Regions from separate parts of the Peribacillus sp. NPDC060253 genome, predicted to be linked through region 3. Evidence: riboswitches for the same ligand, from Rfam matches in the RefSeq annotation. Region 3 holds a riboswitch; each other region holds the start of a gene.
What was found. Region 3 has a riboswitch for S-adenosylmethionine ahead of mtnW (2,3-diketo-5-methylthiopentyl-1-phosphate enolase). Riboswitches for the same ligand answer to the same signal wherever they lie in the genome.
Positions count from the first base shown of each region.

Region 1: linked by a shared signal. The riboswitch ahead of mmuP (S-methylmethionine permease) and the one ahead of mtnW (2,3-diketo-5-methylthiopentyl-1-phosphate enolase) in region 3 are both predicted to bind S-adenosylmethionine.
Region 2: linked by a shared signal. The riboswitch ahead of ACFWE9_RS12165 (O-acetylhomoserine aminocarboxypropyltransferase/cysteine synthase family protein) and the one ahead of mtnW (2,3-diketo-5-methylthiopentyl-1-phosphate enolase) in region 3 are both predicted to bind S-adenosylmethionine.
Region 4: linked by a shared signal. The riboswitch ahead of ACFWE9_RS22290 (methionine biosynthesis PLP-dependent protein) and the one ahead of mtnW (2,3-diketo-5-methylthiopentyl-1-phosphate enolase) in region 3 are both predicted to bind S-adenosylmethionine.

Region 1 covers NZ_JBHXAS010000061.1:4,128-7,828, reverse strand. The annotation lists gene ACFWE9_RS16075 (ring-cleaving dioxygenase) at 1-451, shown strand, start outside; gene ACFWE9_RS16070 (alpha/beta hydrolase) at 451-1,059, shown strand; gene ACFWE9_RS16065 (flavin reductase family protein) at 1,080-1,688, shown strand; SAM riboswitch class I at 1,905-2,007, shown strand; gene mmuP (S-methylmethionine permease) at 2,091-3,485, shown strand; gene mmuM (homocysteine S-methyltransferase) at 3,475-3,701, shown strand, end outside.
Region 2 covers NZ_JBHXAS010000038.1:5,194-8,894, reverse strand. The annotation lists gene ACFWE9_RS12165 (O-acetylhomoserine aminocarboxypropyltransferase/cysteine synthase family protein) at 1-1,205, opposite strand, end outside; SAM riboswitch class I at 1,311-1,416, opposite strand; gene ACFWE9_RS12160 (thioredoxin family protein) at 1,566-1,874, opposite strand; gene ACFWE9_RS12155 (toprim domain-containing protein) at 1,878-2,243, opposite strand; gene gcvH (glycine cleavage system protein GcvH) at 2,335-2,715, opposite strand; gene ACFWE9_RS12145 (arsenate reductase family protein) at 2,813-3,169, opposite strand; gene ACFWE9_RS12140 (acyl-CoA dehydrogenase family protein) at 3,308-3,701, opposite strand, start outside.
Region 3 covers NZ_JBHXAS010000019.1:19,644-23,344, reverse strand. The annotation lists partial or broken gene ACFWE9_RS07510 (nitrilase-related carbon-nitrogen hydrolase) at 38-463, opposite strand; gene ACFWE9_RS07505 (pyridoxal phosphate-dependent aminotransferase) at 563-1,735, shown strand; SAM riboswitch class I at 1,858-2,010, shown strand; gene mtnW (2,3-diketo-5-methylthiopentyl-1-phosphate enolase) at 2,113-3,345, shown strand; gene ACFWE9_RS07495 (2-hydroxy-3-keto-5-methylthiopentenyl-1-phosphate phosphatase) at 3,352-3,701, shown strand, end outside.
Region 4 covers NZ_JBHXAS010000123.1:7,706-11,406, forward strand. The annotation lists gene metC (cystathionine beta-lyase) at 1-317, opposite strand, end outside; gene ACFWE9_RS22290 (methionine biosynthesis PLP-dependent protein) at 314-1,426, opposite strand; SAM riboswitch class I at 1,513-1,626, opposite strand; gene fumC (class II fumarate hydratase) at 1,964-3,346, shown strand; gene ACFWE9_RS22300 (hypothetical protein) at 3,454-3,696, shown strand.

The sequences.
Region 1 (3,701 bases), on a different contig from region 3:
GATGGAACTATTAGAGGAAGTGATGGGCCTGCAAAAGATTGGGGAAGAGGGGGATTTCATCCGCTATAAATCCACTTCGGATATCGGAAATTTGATAGATGTTAAAAAATCAGTTTTGCCAAATGGGGAAATCGGAGTGGGAACTGTCCATCATCTTGCATGGCGTGCGATCGATAATGAAGATCATAAAGAGTGGAGAGAGCATATCGGTAACCATGGTTATGGAGTGACACCCTTTAAAGACCGTCAATACTTCGATGCCATTTATTTCAGGGAGGATGGAGGCATTCTCTTTGAAGTTGCCACAGATCCACCTGGATTTGCTCATGATGAGACAAAGGAAACGATGGGTAGTAAATTAATGCTGCCGCCATGGCTGGAAGAAAAAAGGGGAATCATGGAGAAAACGTTACTGCCGGCAGTGCCGAGAGTACTGGAGGAGGATAAATGATGAAGCATATTTTTCAAAAAGGAAGTAATCCGGAGGCACCTTTACTATTGCTTTTACATGGTACGGGAGGAACGGAAACAGACCTCTTGCCGTTAGCGGAAATGGTTTCATCGGGTTCATCCGTATTGAGCGTACGGGGAAATGTACTTGAAAACGGAATGCCTCGATATTTCCGCCGGTTAGCTGAAGGGGTTTTTGATGAAGAAGATTTGATCTTCCGTACGAAGGAGCTTTATGAGTTCTTGGACTTAGCTTCCGGAAAATATGACTTTGATCGTGACAAAGTGGTAGCATTAGGTTATTCTAATGGTGCCAATATAGCGGCAAGTTTGATGTTCCATTTCGAAGGGGTATTACAGGGAGCGATTCTTCATCATCCAATGGTGCCTAGACGCGGGCTTGCATTACCGTCCCTCTCGGATATACCTGTTTTTATTGCTGCAGGTAAAAACGATCCGATTTGCCCTGCAGAAGAAACGGAAGAACTTAATCAACTTTTACTGCAAGCTGGTGCTACGGTGGATGTTCATTGGGAAAATTACGGGCATCAGTTAACACGTTCAGAGGTTGAGGCAGCAGGTTCATGGTTTCAACAGAAATTTTTATAAGAATGAAAGAGGGAATGAAGATGATTTCAGTTAATCCTGAAAGTCTGACTGAACGGGAAAATTATAAGTTTTTGACTGGAAGCATAATACCGAGACCTATAGCCCTTGTTACTACACAATCCGAAACCGGTACAATCAATATAGCGCCGTTCAGTTTTTTTAATATCGTCAGTTCCAATCCTCCAATGATTTCCATATCTATTCAACGGAAAGAAGGAGTTTCAAAGGATACAGCCCGAAATGCCATTCAATCGGGTGAATTCGTTGTTCATATCACTGATGAAAACAATGTTGCTGATGCAAATCGAACAGCGAAGGAACTCCCACCGGACGAAAGTGAATTGAGTCTTACTAATTTCACGCCGGCGGTTAGTGATAAGGTATCCGTACCAGGATTGCAAGAAGCGAAGGTACGCTTTGAATGTATATTAGAGCATGCGATACCATTGGCAGGTTCCAAGAATAAACCTGGTTGTGATTTATTGATAGGAAAAATAGTCTGCTATCATATAGAGCAAGATATTTACCATAATGGCCGAATTGACCAGAATGGGCTAAAACCTGTAGCAAGATTAGCGGGTCATACTTATACCAAACTAGGGGAATTATTTGAAATAGAACGGCCTTAAGGAAAAAGAAAAAAATGGTGACATCTTTTAAGATGTCGCCATTTTTGTTAAACCAGTATTAACTCCAATCAAATATGGTGAACGACTGTCCTAAAACAAGCAATCCTTTCATACTATGCCAGGGAATCAAACTTGTAGGAATTTAAAGGAAGTCTTTACTATCCAAAACAAAACTTGACAATTTTTTCATAGGTTGATAGAGTTATAAAAAATAATTTCTTATCCAGAGAGGTGGAGGGACTGGCCCTATGAAACCTCAGCAACAGGTCTACAAGGACACTGTGCTAATTCCAGGGGGTGAAACCTTGATAGATAAGACCGAACGTTTTTATTTGTCAGTAACGCACTCTTTATTAGAGTGCGTTTTCGTTTTTTCTGGATGCAAGATAGAGGAGAGTAAGAATGGGGAACAAAAGGAAGCATAATTTTCAAAGGGAAATGCAAGCACGTCATATAATAATGCTATCGCTTGGCGGGGTGATTGGAACTGGTTTATTCTTAAGTTCGGGTTATACGATTCAACAGGCTGGCCCGTTTGGTACAATCCTTTCGTATTTGATTGGAGCATTAGTGGTTTATCTAGTCATGTTATGTTTAGGTGAACTGGCAGTGCAAATGCCCGAGACAGGTGCATTTCATAGCTATGCAGCGAAATACATAGGACCTGGGACAGGGTATACAGTAGCCTGGTTGTACTGGCTAACTTGGACTGTCGCACTGGGTTCGGAATTCACGGCTGCAGGTTTGTTGATGCAGCGATGGTTTCCCTCAATCAATGTCTGGATATGGAGCGCTTTATTTGCCATTTTGGTTTTTGTCTTAAATGCGTGGACTGTTAAGTTTTTTGCTGAATCCGAATTCTGGTTTGCGTCTATAAAGGTATTTGCGATTGTGATATTTATTATTTTAGGAGCAGCGGCAATGCTAGGTTTTATTCCCATCATACATTCGCAATCAGCTCCGTTATTTTCCAATTTTACACATGCAGGTTTATTCCCTAATGGGGCTTTTGCCATTCTAATGACGATGCTTGCAGTGAATTTTGCATTTTCTGGAACGGAATTAATCGGAATTGCAGCTGGAGAAACGGTTAATCCAGAAAAAACGATACCAAAGGCAATCCGTATGACATTATGGAGATTAATTATCTTTTTTGTAGGAACCATCGTCGTATTATCCGCATTATTGCCTATTTCGGATGCAAGCGTATTAGAGAGCCCTTTTGTAGCAGTTCTTGAACGTATTGGAGTGCCATATTCAGCGGATATTATGAACTTTGTTATTTTAACTGCCATTTTGTCTGCTGCAAACTCAGGACTTTATGCCTCATCCAGAATGCTTTGGTCACTTGCAGATAAAAAAACTATATCCCCAATATTTGCAAAATTGACAAAACGGGGTGTTCCAATATATGCAGTCATTTTCAGTATGTTGGGCGGAGGCTTAGCCCTGTTCTCGAGTATTATTGCTCCGGATACTGTATACATAGTGCTTGTATCCATTTCGGGTCTAGCCGTGGTTATAGTTTGGATGAGTATTAGCGCGTCACAGCTTCTTTTTCGCAGACGATTTATAAAAGAAGGAAATTCAGTAAATGATTTGGCTTATCGTACACCATTATATCCACTCGTACCAATCGTTTCCTTCATGCTATGTCTTGCTTCTTGCATAGGAATAGCATTTGATCCTAAACAACGAATAGCACTATATTGTGGTATTCCATTTATTTTATTTTGCTATGGAAGTTATTATCTAACACAAACTATAAAGAAAAGAGGAGAAGGTCATGAAGAATAAAATGAATCCGATTGATGCTATTTTACGAGATCATTCAGTCATGATTTTGGACGGAGCTCTAGCTACAGAGCTTGAGAGGCATGGGTGTGATTTGGATGATCCCCTGTGGTCTGCACGTGTATTAATTGAAAATCCAGAAGTGATTTATCAGGTTCACTCTGACTATTTTCGTGCTGGAGCAGACTGTGCGATAACGGCAAGTTACCAAGCTACTGT
Region 2 (3,701 bases), on a different contig from region 3:
ACTTGATCAGCACTCACACCCGCTTTCGCCAGACCTGCCTCATTCAATTGTTGATGGGTCGTACTGGCGGGATGGATGATTAAACTCTTAGCATCCCCAACATTCGCTACATGGGACCATAATTCAACCGAATTGATAAGTTTTGCTCCGGCCTCACGGTCACCTTGTATTCCGAAGGTCACAACCGCTCCAGCTCCCTTAGGCAAGTATTTATCTGCAAGGGCTTTATCCGGATGATCCTCATTAGCAGGATATGAAACCCAGGTCACAGCCGGTTGATTTCTCAAATATTGAATGACAGACTTGGTGTTCGAGATATGCTCTTTCATTCTTACATGCAGCGTTTCAAGTCCAAGCGTAAACTGAAATGCACTTTGGGCACTTAACGAAGGGCCTAAATCACGAAGTAATTGCACACGGGCTTTTGTAATAAAAGCAGCGGGTCCAACTGCCTCCGAGTACACGAGACCATCGTAGCTTGGATCAGGCTCGGTAAAGCCAGGGTAGTTTGGCGAGTTCCAGTCGAACTTCCCTCCGTCCACAATGACACCGCCTAATGTCGTTCCATTACCCAATAGCCATTTTGTAGCAGAGTGGATGACAATATCCGCTCCAAAATCAATGGGTCTGCAAAGATATGGTGTAGCGAAGGTATTATCGATAATTAAAGGTATGCCGGCATCGTGGGCGATATCCGCTACTGCTTCGATATCTAAAACCCTCAAGCTTGGATTTCCAATTGTTTCAGCAAATATGGCTTTTGTTTTTGGCGTAATCGCCCTTTTAAAATTTTCAGGGTCATCAGGGGAGACGAATTTCACTTTAATCCCATATTTAGGGAGAGTATTTTCAAAAAGATTATACGTACCACCATACAATGTAGAGGCTGAAACAATCTCATCCCCTGCACCGGCAATATTTAAGATTGACAGGGAAATGGCCGCCATTCCGCTTGCTGTTGCCAATCCGCCGATCCCGCCTTCCAATAAGGCCATTCTTTCCTCGAAAACGCTGACCGTGGGGTTATGGAGTCGAGAATAGATATAGCCATTCTCCTTTAAGCCAAATAAATTCGCTGCATGGTCGGTGTCTTTGAACAAGTATGCATTGCTTTGGTAAATAGGAACTGCACGGGCACCTGTTTCATCAGCTTGCAGACCACCATGAACACTCAATGTTTCGAAACGCAACTTTTTCTCTGACATAGGCTTTCTCCTCTTCTTCTATCGATTTAGTTGGAATTATAATAAAACCGGGAAATCCATTGAATAACAAAAAAACCACTTCCACAAGAAGAGGTTTTCATACACACCTCATCTTCCAGAGCCAACACTCTGCTGGAATTAGCACCGTATATAAATTTATACCGGTTGCCGGGCTTCGTCGGGCCAGTCCCTCCGCCACTCTTGATAAGAACTATTAAATTCAGCAGTTACTTTCTTAATTCAAAATATAGCATTTTACATTTATCCAGTCAATGAATAGTTAGAATATTCTTTGTTTTATTTAGATTTTGGCCCTTACCTATACAAAGCTAAAAAACCAACCCGTAACTGGTTGGTTTCTTAGCTAATTTCCTTAAGCAATCCATACAAATAAGGAACGGATTGAAAGGCATATATTTTTTTGTACAGCTTTCCTTCTTTGAAAAGCAATAAACAAGGGACGCTTTCAATTTCATACGATTCCGCAAATGCTTGAACATAATTCATGTTCATTTTGCCTGCCTTAAAATCCGGGAAAAGTTCCAATGAAATCGTCAGCATCTTGGAAGCCACCTGACAGGTACCACATAAAGGCGTATATAAATATAAGCAAAAGGTTTCCCCTTTTTCAACAGCAAGCTGACACTCTTCTTCTTTCCATTCCCGCATCAATTAGTCGTTCACCCTTTGACTTAAATATTTCATTTTCACATTCATATTGGCAGATAAAAGGACAGTTGCGATATGATGTTCGGGCGAGCTTTCCACTTCCTTGTACATTTTATTAATGTACAAGTGGTTCGCTTCCGGCATTTCCCTCCGGAATTGCTTCCGCAGCTTTTCTCCTGATTCATCTGCGTCAAAAAGGAGATAGACATCACGATCCATTAATTCATCAACAAATTCATCTAGCTTAGTTAATGATATGGTTCCATTCGTACATCTTATTTCCACATCTTCATTTAAAACGGAGGCAACTTTTCTTCTATCGGAACTGCCTTCTACAATGATCACTTTATCGAATTCGCCGCATTCCATGTCATCACTCCATCTCACGAATTATGTGCGCAACTGCCATATCCAAAATGAAAAAGAGAGCAGGCCATTATCTGGCCCCCTCTACTTCGCTTTAACCGTTAATCAAGCTCTCATATTCTTCAGCGCTCATCAGGTTTTCAATATCACTGCTATTTGCTGGTTCCAGCACGATCATCCATGCTTTTTCAAAAGGAGATTCATTCACATACTCAGGGTTGTCACTTAAATCATCGTTCACTTCAACAACCTTGCCACTGATTGGAGCATAAAGCTCAGAAACGGTTTTAACGGATTCAACACTTCCAAATGGCTCGTTCGCTTTCAATTCATCCCCGACCTCTGGAAGCTCGACGAAAACGATGTCCCCAAGTTCGGACTGGGCAAAAGCTGTTATTCCGATGCGGACTGTTCCATCTTCCGTTTTGACCCATTCATGTTCTTTAGTGTAACGAAGTTCTTTTGGCGTTGTCATTATTAATTCCCTCCATATGTACATCTTGTTTTATCTATTACATTATAAGGTAGAACTTTGTTTTAAGTAAGAAATTAACCAAATATTTTGTGTAATTTTAGTTCCAAGCCTGTTCGAATTGCTCTTCTTTGAAACCCACTGTCACTTTAGTGCCATCCGTTACAATCGGTCTTTTTAGCAGCATGCCATCAGTGGACAATATATCAAGCATCTCTGTTTCAGAAGCTTCTTTCAGCTTATCCTTTAACCCGAGCTCCCGATATTTTTGACCGCTAGTATTGAAAAACTTCTTCAACTCTAATCCGCTGTTTTTATAAAGTTGTTCGATTTCAGTTCGAGAAGGTGGATTTTCCGCTATATGGATCGCTTCATATTGCAGTTCATGACTATCCAACCACTTCTTCGCATTACGGCATGTGCCGCATTTTGGGTACCAATATAATGTTAATCCCATCATTTCACCACCTACCAATAGAATACCCGTTTTCACCACGCAATACAACGAAATGTCCTTTGATTTTCCAACGTGATTTCATCAAAGCAAAGGGAATGCCTATTACGGGCATTCCCTTTTAAGATTTCAATTTATTTCTTAAAGTGCGTATTTTTCCGTTTCGATAACCTTAACTGAAGCTTCACGTTTTTTCGCAATGACATTGATTGGATTGTGTCTTGTCAGCTTGCGAAGCGAAGAAAGCATGATGCGAAGAGTATCGCCTGTTTCTACGGCAATTAACGTTTCCTTTGCATGCTGCTCTATTTCATTGAAAGCTTCTTGAACGAAAATTTCAGTGTAAAGGACTTTTTGTTTGTTCTTCTCCAGCCCGGTGGCCGCAATGGCTTTTTCCGTACGTAATACCACCGATTCTGCAGCATATGCAAGAGATGCTATATCAGCAATGTTGGAGAGGATTTCTTGTTCCTGATCAAGTCTTGTTCCGTATTTCTGTGCAGCAAGACCAGCTGCCAAAATACCGATTTTCTTG
Region 3 (3,701 bases):
TAATAACAACTTTTTAAATAGTTTGTCAATGGGGAAATTAATAATAATCCGGACGGCGATCTTCAAAAACAGGTATTTTGTTGCGAGCTTTCGAAACTTTCTTGTAGTCCAGCGTGCCTGGCAACAGTTCGTTTTCATCTCCGGCTTCACTTACGATAGCTCCCCATGGATCTTTAATCAAGGAATGTCTGGCAAATATATTTTTGACATCCGTACCTGAACGATTCACGGCTACAACATATACGTGGTTTTCGACGGCACGGCTAATCAATAGGGGTCTCCAGTGATCGGCAATCTCATTTAACCTGGTCAAGTCGTATCCGGTTGTCCAAAGCTCTGGTAAAATAAAGATATCGGCTTCTGATCGTGCAGCTTTTTCGATCCGTTGTTCTGCAACCTAAAAGTTGATATCTGGTTGCTCAAAGGCAATATCGATTTGGAGGCAGGCTATTTTCCGTTTCATTGTATAAAACCACCACATGTAAAAAATGCTTTACAAGACGATGATAAACATATATCATTTGTGACTAGAATTTCAAGAAATTTCAGAGAAGGTGTAAAAATGTTGCAATTTGAAAAATCAAGACTGCTTCAGGAACTGCCCAAGCAGTTTTTTGCCTCTCTAGTCGCAAAAGTCAATGCGATTACAGCACAAGGACATGATGTCATTAATTTAGGTCAGGGAAATCCTGATCAGCCGACACCTGAGCATATTGTGAAAAGTCTACAGGCAGCCGCTGAAAAACCGATTAATCATAAATATTCACCGTTCCGTGGGCATCAATATTTAAAAGATGCTGCCGCTGTCTTTTATGAACGTGAATATGGGGTCAAGCTCGATCCCAATAGCGAAGTCGCGATTCTCTTTGGTGGAAAGGCAGGACTTGTGGAATTGCCACAATGTTTATTGAATCCTGGGGATACGATTCTGGTTCCTGATCCCGGCTATCCTGATTATCTTTCCGGTGTTGTTCTAGCTCAGGCAAAAACGGAAGTCATGCCGCTGACAGAAGAAAATGGTTTTCTTCCGGATTACAAAGATATACATAGTGACGTGCTTGATAAAGCAAAAATGATGTTCTTGAACTATCCGAATAATCCTACTGGTGCATCTGCAACTTTAAGTTTCTTTGAGGAAACGGTCTCCTGCGCAAAAGAGCATTCCATTTGTGTGGTCCACGATTTTGCATATGGGGCGATAGGATTTGAAGGGAAAAAACCGATAAGTTTTCTCCAAGCTGAGGGAGCGAAGGATATAGGAATTGAGATATATACACTATCGAAAACATATAATATGGCAGGGTGGAGAGTCGGCTTCGCAGTTGGGAATAAAAGTGTCATAGAAGCGCTTGAGCTTTTGCAAGACCATCTTTATGTGAGTCTCTTCCCGGCGATACAAGAAGCAGCGGCAAGTGCTTTACTTGACTCGCAGAGTTGTGTAGAGGAGTTAGTGAAGAAATACGAGGGGCGAAGGAATGTTTTCATTGAGGGATTACAGGCCATCGGCTGGGATGTCAAAGCTCCGGACGCCTCTTTTTTTGCCTGGCTCAAGATACCAAAAGGGTTTACATCCGAGAGTTTTGCGGATTATTTATTAACGCATGCCCACGTAGCTGTAGCTGCTGGAAATGGATTTGGTGAATTTGGCGAAGGGTACGTCAGGGTAGGGCTTCTTACTTCCGAAGAACGGCTTAAAGAGGCTGTCGAACGGATACGCGCATTAAACATATTTTAACTGGGGGAGAAGTTATCCACCTTAAATAATCATAAACCTATTGACAATGTACGGATTACCTGTCAGAATACAAACTAAATTCTTAATCTTTCGATACTTAAACATAACTATATATCAGCGTTTTCTTATTTTGAGCAGGTGGAGGGACTAGCCCTATGAAGCCCAGCAACCGACCGTAATTCCATTGTAAAATGGGGCGGAATTCTTCGCCGGATTTTCTTGAAATCCACAAGGCACGGTGCTAATTCTTGCAGCTAATGGCTGGGAGATAAGAAGATGGCTTTTTAAAGCCTCTTCATTGTGAAGGGGCTTTTGCCAATTTGAGATTTAAAGTTAATGACTTCGAGATTCTACTAACGTGTTATAGGAGTGATCAGATGAGCGAGATAATCGCTACTTACTTAATTCATGATTTTGATGGAAAACATGAGAAAAAAGCAGAAAGCATTGCCTTGGGTTTGACTGTGGGAACATGGACGGACCTGCCCCATTTAGTTCAGAAGCAGCTGGAAAAGCATAAGGGACGTGTCGTCTCTGTGACACCATTAGCTGAAGAAGAGAAGGCTAACCGCTATTTTGATCGTAAAGTGTACCGTTCATTCATTAAAATTGCTTATCCAGCAGGGAATTTCTCTAATGATTTACCCGCAATCCTCACGACGGTCTTCGGTAAACTTTCATTGGACGGTGAAATTAAACTGATCGACTTGGATTTTATCGGTGATATTCACAAGGCTTTTCCTGGTCCGCAATTTGGTATTGCAGGCATAAGAGAGAAGATTGAAGTATATAATCGGCCTCTTGTGATGAGCATTTTCAAAGGTGTGTTAGGACGGGATTTAACATTCCATAATGAGCAACTGAAGCAACAGGCATTAGGAGGTGTCGATCTTGTAAAAGACGACGAGATTCTCTTTGACCAGGAACAGACTCCTTTTATCGATCGAATTAAAACCGGAAAAAGAATATTGAATGAAGTCTATGAAACCACTGGTCACCGAACTTTATATGCTGTCAATCTATCAGGGAAAACATTTGAATTATTGGATAAGGCAGAGCAAGCGGCTGAAGCAGGGGCAGATGCTTTATTGTTCAACGTTCATACATATGGTTTGGATGTAATGCAAGCCTTGCGTGAACATGATCGAATCAAGCTGCCGATCATGGCACATCCCGCATTTAGCGGAGCGTTGGCTTCTTCATCTTTTTATGGAATCGGCTATCCATTATTGCTTGGTAAATTAGTGAGGCTATCAGGTGCAGATTTATCCTTATTCCCATCCCCTTATGGAAATGTCGCACTTGAAAAAGACGAGACATTAGCCATTGCAAAAGCTCTGACAAAAGATGAACTTTCTTGGAAAAAGGCCTTCCCTGTTCCTTCAGCTGGTATTCATCCGGGCATGGTTCCCGACCTAATCAAGGATTTCGGTATAGACAGCGTAATCAATGCCGGAGGTGGTATCCACGGACACCCTGACGGAGCAGAAGGCGGGGCCAAGGCTTTCCGTTCTGCTGTGGAAGCCGTTCTAGCAGGAAAGGACCTATCTGAAGCGGCGGCTGAGGAAGAAACACTAAAAAAAGCTCTTGTTTTATGGGGAGGCTTATAAGAAATAATGAAACCGATCATCTTTTGTGATTTTGACGGTACGATCACCAACACAGATAATATCATTTCTATCATGAAAAAATTTGCGCCTCCAGAATGGGAAGAGTTGAAAGATGCGGTTCTTCAACAAAAAATCAGTATATCCTCTGGGGTAGGCGATATGTTTTCCCTGCTTGACAGTACCTTGAAGGATGAAATCATTCAATATGTAATAGACACAGCTGGCATTCGGCCAGGGTTTTATGAATTCGTTGAGTATACGAAACAAGCTAACATTCCTTTATATATAGTAAGCGGAGGCATGGATTTTTTTATCGAACCTCTTTTACATGAAATCTTGCCCCCAGATTCCGTTTT
Region 4 (3,701 bases), on a different contig from region 3:
GTTCCGCCATACACATCTTCGGAAATGACGATATGGTCACCGGCAGACAACAAAAGAAAGGCGGTTGAGATGGCTGCCATACCCGATGAAAAGGCAAAGCCGTGAGTGCCCTCCTCAAGTTCGGCTATGATATCTTCAAGTGCCTCGCGAGTTGGGTTCCCGCTTCTGCTGTAATCATATTTGCCGAAAGAATCGATATCGGATTGATGGAAAGTGGATGCGTGCTGAATGGGGACGCTCACACCGCCTGTTGTTGGATCGAATTTATGTTGATTATGAAGTAATTTGGTTTCAAAACTAAAATCATGATCTGTCATCGTAGTGCCTCCCTTTTTACATGTGCGAATGCTTGCTGTAAGTCCCCAATCAAATCATCGCTATCCTCGATGCCAACGGAGAAGCGGAGCAGGCGATTACAAACCCCATTTGCCGTTCTGACTTCAAGCGGTATATCGGCATGTGTTTGTGTAGCGGGATAGGTGATGAAGCTTTCAACCCCTCCAAGGCTTTCTGCAAACGAAATTAATGAGAGCGATTGTAAAAATGGGTTGACCGCTGATTCATCAATGATACGGAATGAAATCATGCCGCCTCTTCCGGGATACAATACGTCCGTTACACAATCATGTTCCGATAAGTAATCTACAAGTATCTTGGCATTCTTTTCATGACGTTCCATCCGCAATGCCAGGGTTTTCATTCCGCGCATCAGCAGCCAAGAATCAAAGGGGCTCAAGACCGCGCCGGTACCATTATGATGGAAGGCAAGTGCCTCACATAAATCCGCGCCGCTAGCCACGATCAGTCCGGCAAGTACATCATTATGACCACCTAGATACTTGGTGGCACTGTGAATGACAATATCCGCGCCAAGCAGGATGGGTTGCTGAATAAGAGGCGTATAAAAAGTGTTATCAACGATTAACAATAGATTAAATTGTTTTGCCAGTGCGGCAACGGCGCTAATGTCCGTTTGCTGCATAAGGGGGTTAGTGGGAGTTTCGATGAAGATGGCTTTCGTGTGAGGAGTGATGGCTTTCTCGATATCCTCCAAACAACAAGTGTTTACATAGTCACACTGCAACCCCCATTTTTTAAAACCTTGTTCTAACAGTCGATATGTACCGCCATAAAGATCCTCGCTGACAATCCATGCATCGCCTGATTTAAATAAAGCCAGTATCGTGGAAATGGCAGCCATTCCTGAACTGCAGGCATATCCTTGGTCGCCTTTTTCCAAATCGGCAATGGATCGTTCCAATAGCTGTCGTGTGGGATTACCTGTCCTTGTGTAATCGAATCCTGTCGATTGGCCAATTCCTTCGTGGCGGAAAGCTGTTGAAAAGTATACCGGCGGATTGACTGTTCCCGTCGCCGTTTCACTGCGATTTCCTAATTGAGCAAGATATGTTTCGGTTTTGTACATAGTTTTCACTGCTCCTTTGAGTTATATAAAATAAAAAAAAGTCTTCTTTAAGAAGAAGACTTTGATTAAATGGGGATGAGTCATTCTTCTTATCTTCCAAGTTCACAAACTTGTGGAATTAGCACCTTTTCATTGGTTTGAAACAAATGAAGGTTGCTGAGGTGTCATCGGGCCATTCCCTCTACCTCTCTCGATAAGAGTTTAGATTATTCAATTTCTTTTGAATTTACTATATATATAAATTACTGTCAAGAACATTTTGGAAGGAAATTGCTTAGATGTGCAGGGTTGGGTCGGTTGGGGCCAAGCGGTATCGACACTTTACGTATTTTAAAAAAACATCAAAAATCTGCAGGGGGGCAGGGATAATCGCAATATTAAATGGATTATTTAGAAAAAGGGGAGGGGAAGCTGGACGGTTTTTTTGCTTTAAAATAATAAAATTTGTACAATGTATAGAGAGAAAAATAATACGACATTATTCATTTCATATACATAAGGTCTTCGATGAATAGTGCAAACTTAGGAGGAGAACACATGGAATACAGAATCGAACGAGATACGATGGGTGAAGTGAAAGTTCCTGCTGATAAATATTGGGGAGCACAAACTGAGAGAAGCCGCAATAATTTCAAAATCGGTAATGAAAAAATGCCAATTGAATTAGTACGTGCATTTGCATATGTTAAACAAGCTGCGGCAAAGGTGAACTATGATCTTGGTGATATTTCGGAAGTGAAAAAAAATGCCATCATTAAGATTTGCGGCGAAATTCTTGAAGGTACGCTTGATGAACATTTCCCGCTTGTGGTCTGGCAAACGGGAAGCGGCACACAAAGTAATATGAACCTGAACGAAGTGGTCGCTAACAAAGGGAATGAATGGTTAAAAGAAAATGGTGAATCTGAAACTCTTCACCCGAATGATGATGTTAACAAGGCACAAAGCTCCAATGATACATTCCCGACCGCCATGCACATTGCAGCCTTCATGGAAGTCGCTGAAAAATTGGTTCCTGCCATCAAAGCACTTCGTGATACATTCGATTCAAAAGAAAAAGAATTTTGGGATGTCGTGAAAATTGGCCGGACACACCTTCAAGATGCAACTCCACTAACTTTAGGACAAGAAATTTCCGGTTGGAAGGCGATGCTTGAAAAAGACTTGGCGATGATTGAGGAGAGCAGCCAAAAATTATTGAACCTTGCACTTGGAGGAACGGCTGTAGGAACGGGAATCAATACAAAAAAAGAATTCCCGGGACTTTCTGCTAAACAAATCGCAGCGGATACAGGACATCCTTTTGTCACTTCGGATAATAAATTCCATGCATTGACAAGCCATAACGAAATCGTTTATGCACATGGTGCATTGAAAGCACTGGCAGCAGATTTAATGAAAATTGCGAACGATGTCAGATGGTTGGCAAGTGGTCCTAGAAGCGGAATCGGTGAAATTGCCATTCCAGAAAATGAGCCAGGCAGCTCCATCATGCCAGGTAAAGTCAATCCAACACAAAGTGAAGCGCTTACGATGATTGCGACACAAATCGTGGGTAACGATGCGACAATTGGCTTTGCAGCAAGCCAAGGTAACTTCGAATTGAACGTTTTTAAACCTGTCATCATCTATAACTTCCTGCAAACGGTTAAATTATTGACGGAAGGCATTCACTCTTTCAACAATAATTGTGCGGTTGGCATCACTGCAAATGAAGATAAAATCAAAGAAAATGTAGAACGTTCCCTTATGTTGGTTACGGCATTGAACCCTCATATTGGTTATGAAAAAGCAGCCAAGATCGCCAAAACTGCATTCAAGGACAATTCTACGTTAAAAGAAGCAGCGTTGAAATTGGAATTCCTGACGGAAGATGAATTCAAAGCGTGGGTCGACCCAGCTAACATGGTTAATAAATAATGCCTAGGAATGCCCTCCCACTGTTTTTAGGGAGGGTGTTTCAATATTTGAATCATGGAATGAAAAAACTTAAGATCAAAACGTTATCTGAAACAGGAGGAAAAACAATGTCTTTATGCCCGCTTTGTAACGGTCTAAGAAAAATTCATGTGAATTGCCCGGAATGCGGCAGTGATCTTGACGATAAAGGGAAATTCATGGATTACGCTGATGAATACAGCGCCTATATGGACATAGACACACTCAAGCTAAACGACGGGTACCCTCAATCCCTTCAGAAAGGCCAATGCCCGCATATCATGAAATGCTCAGAATGCGGACATGATGAAGTGCTATTGGTGCAGGAATAGTTGTC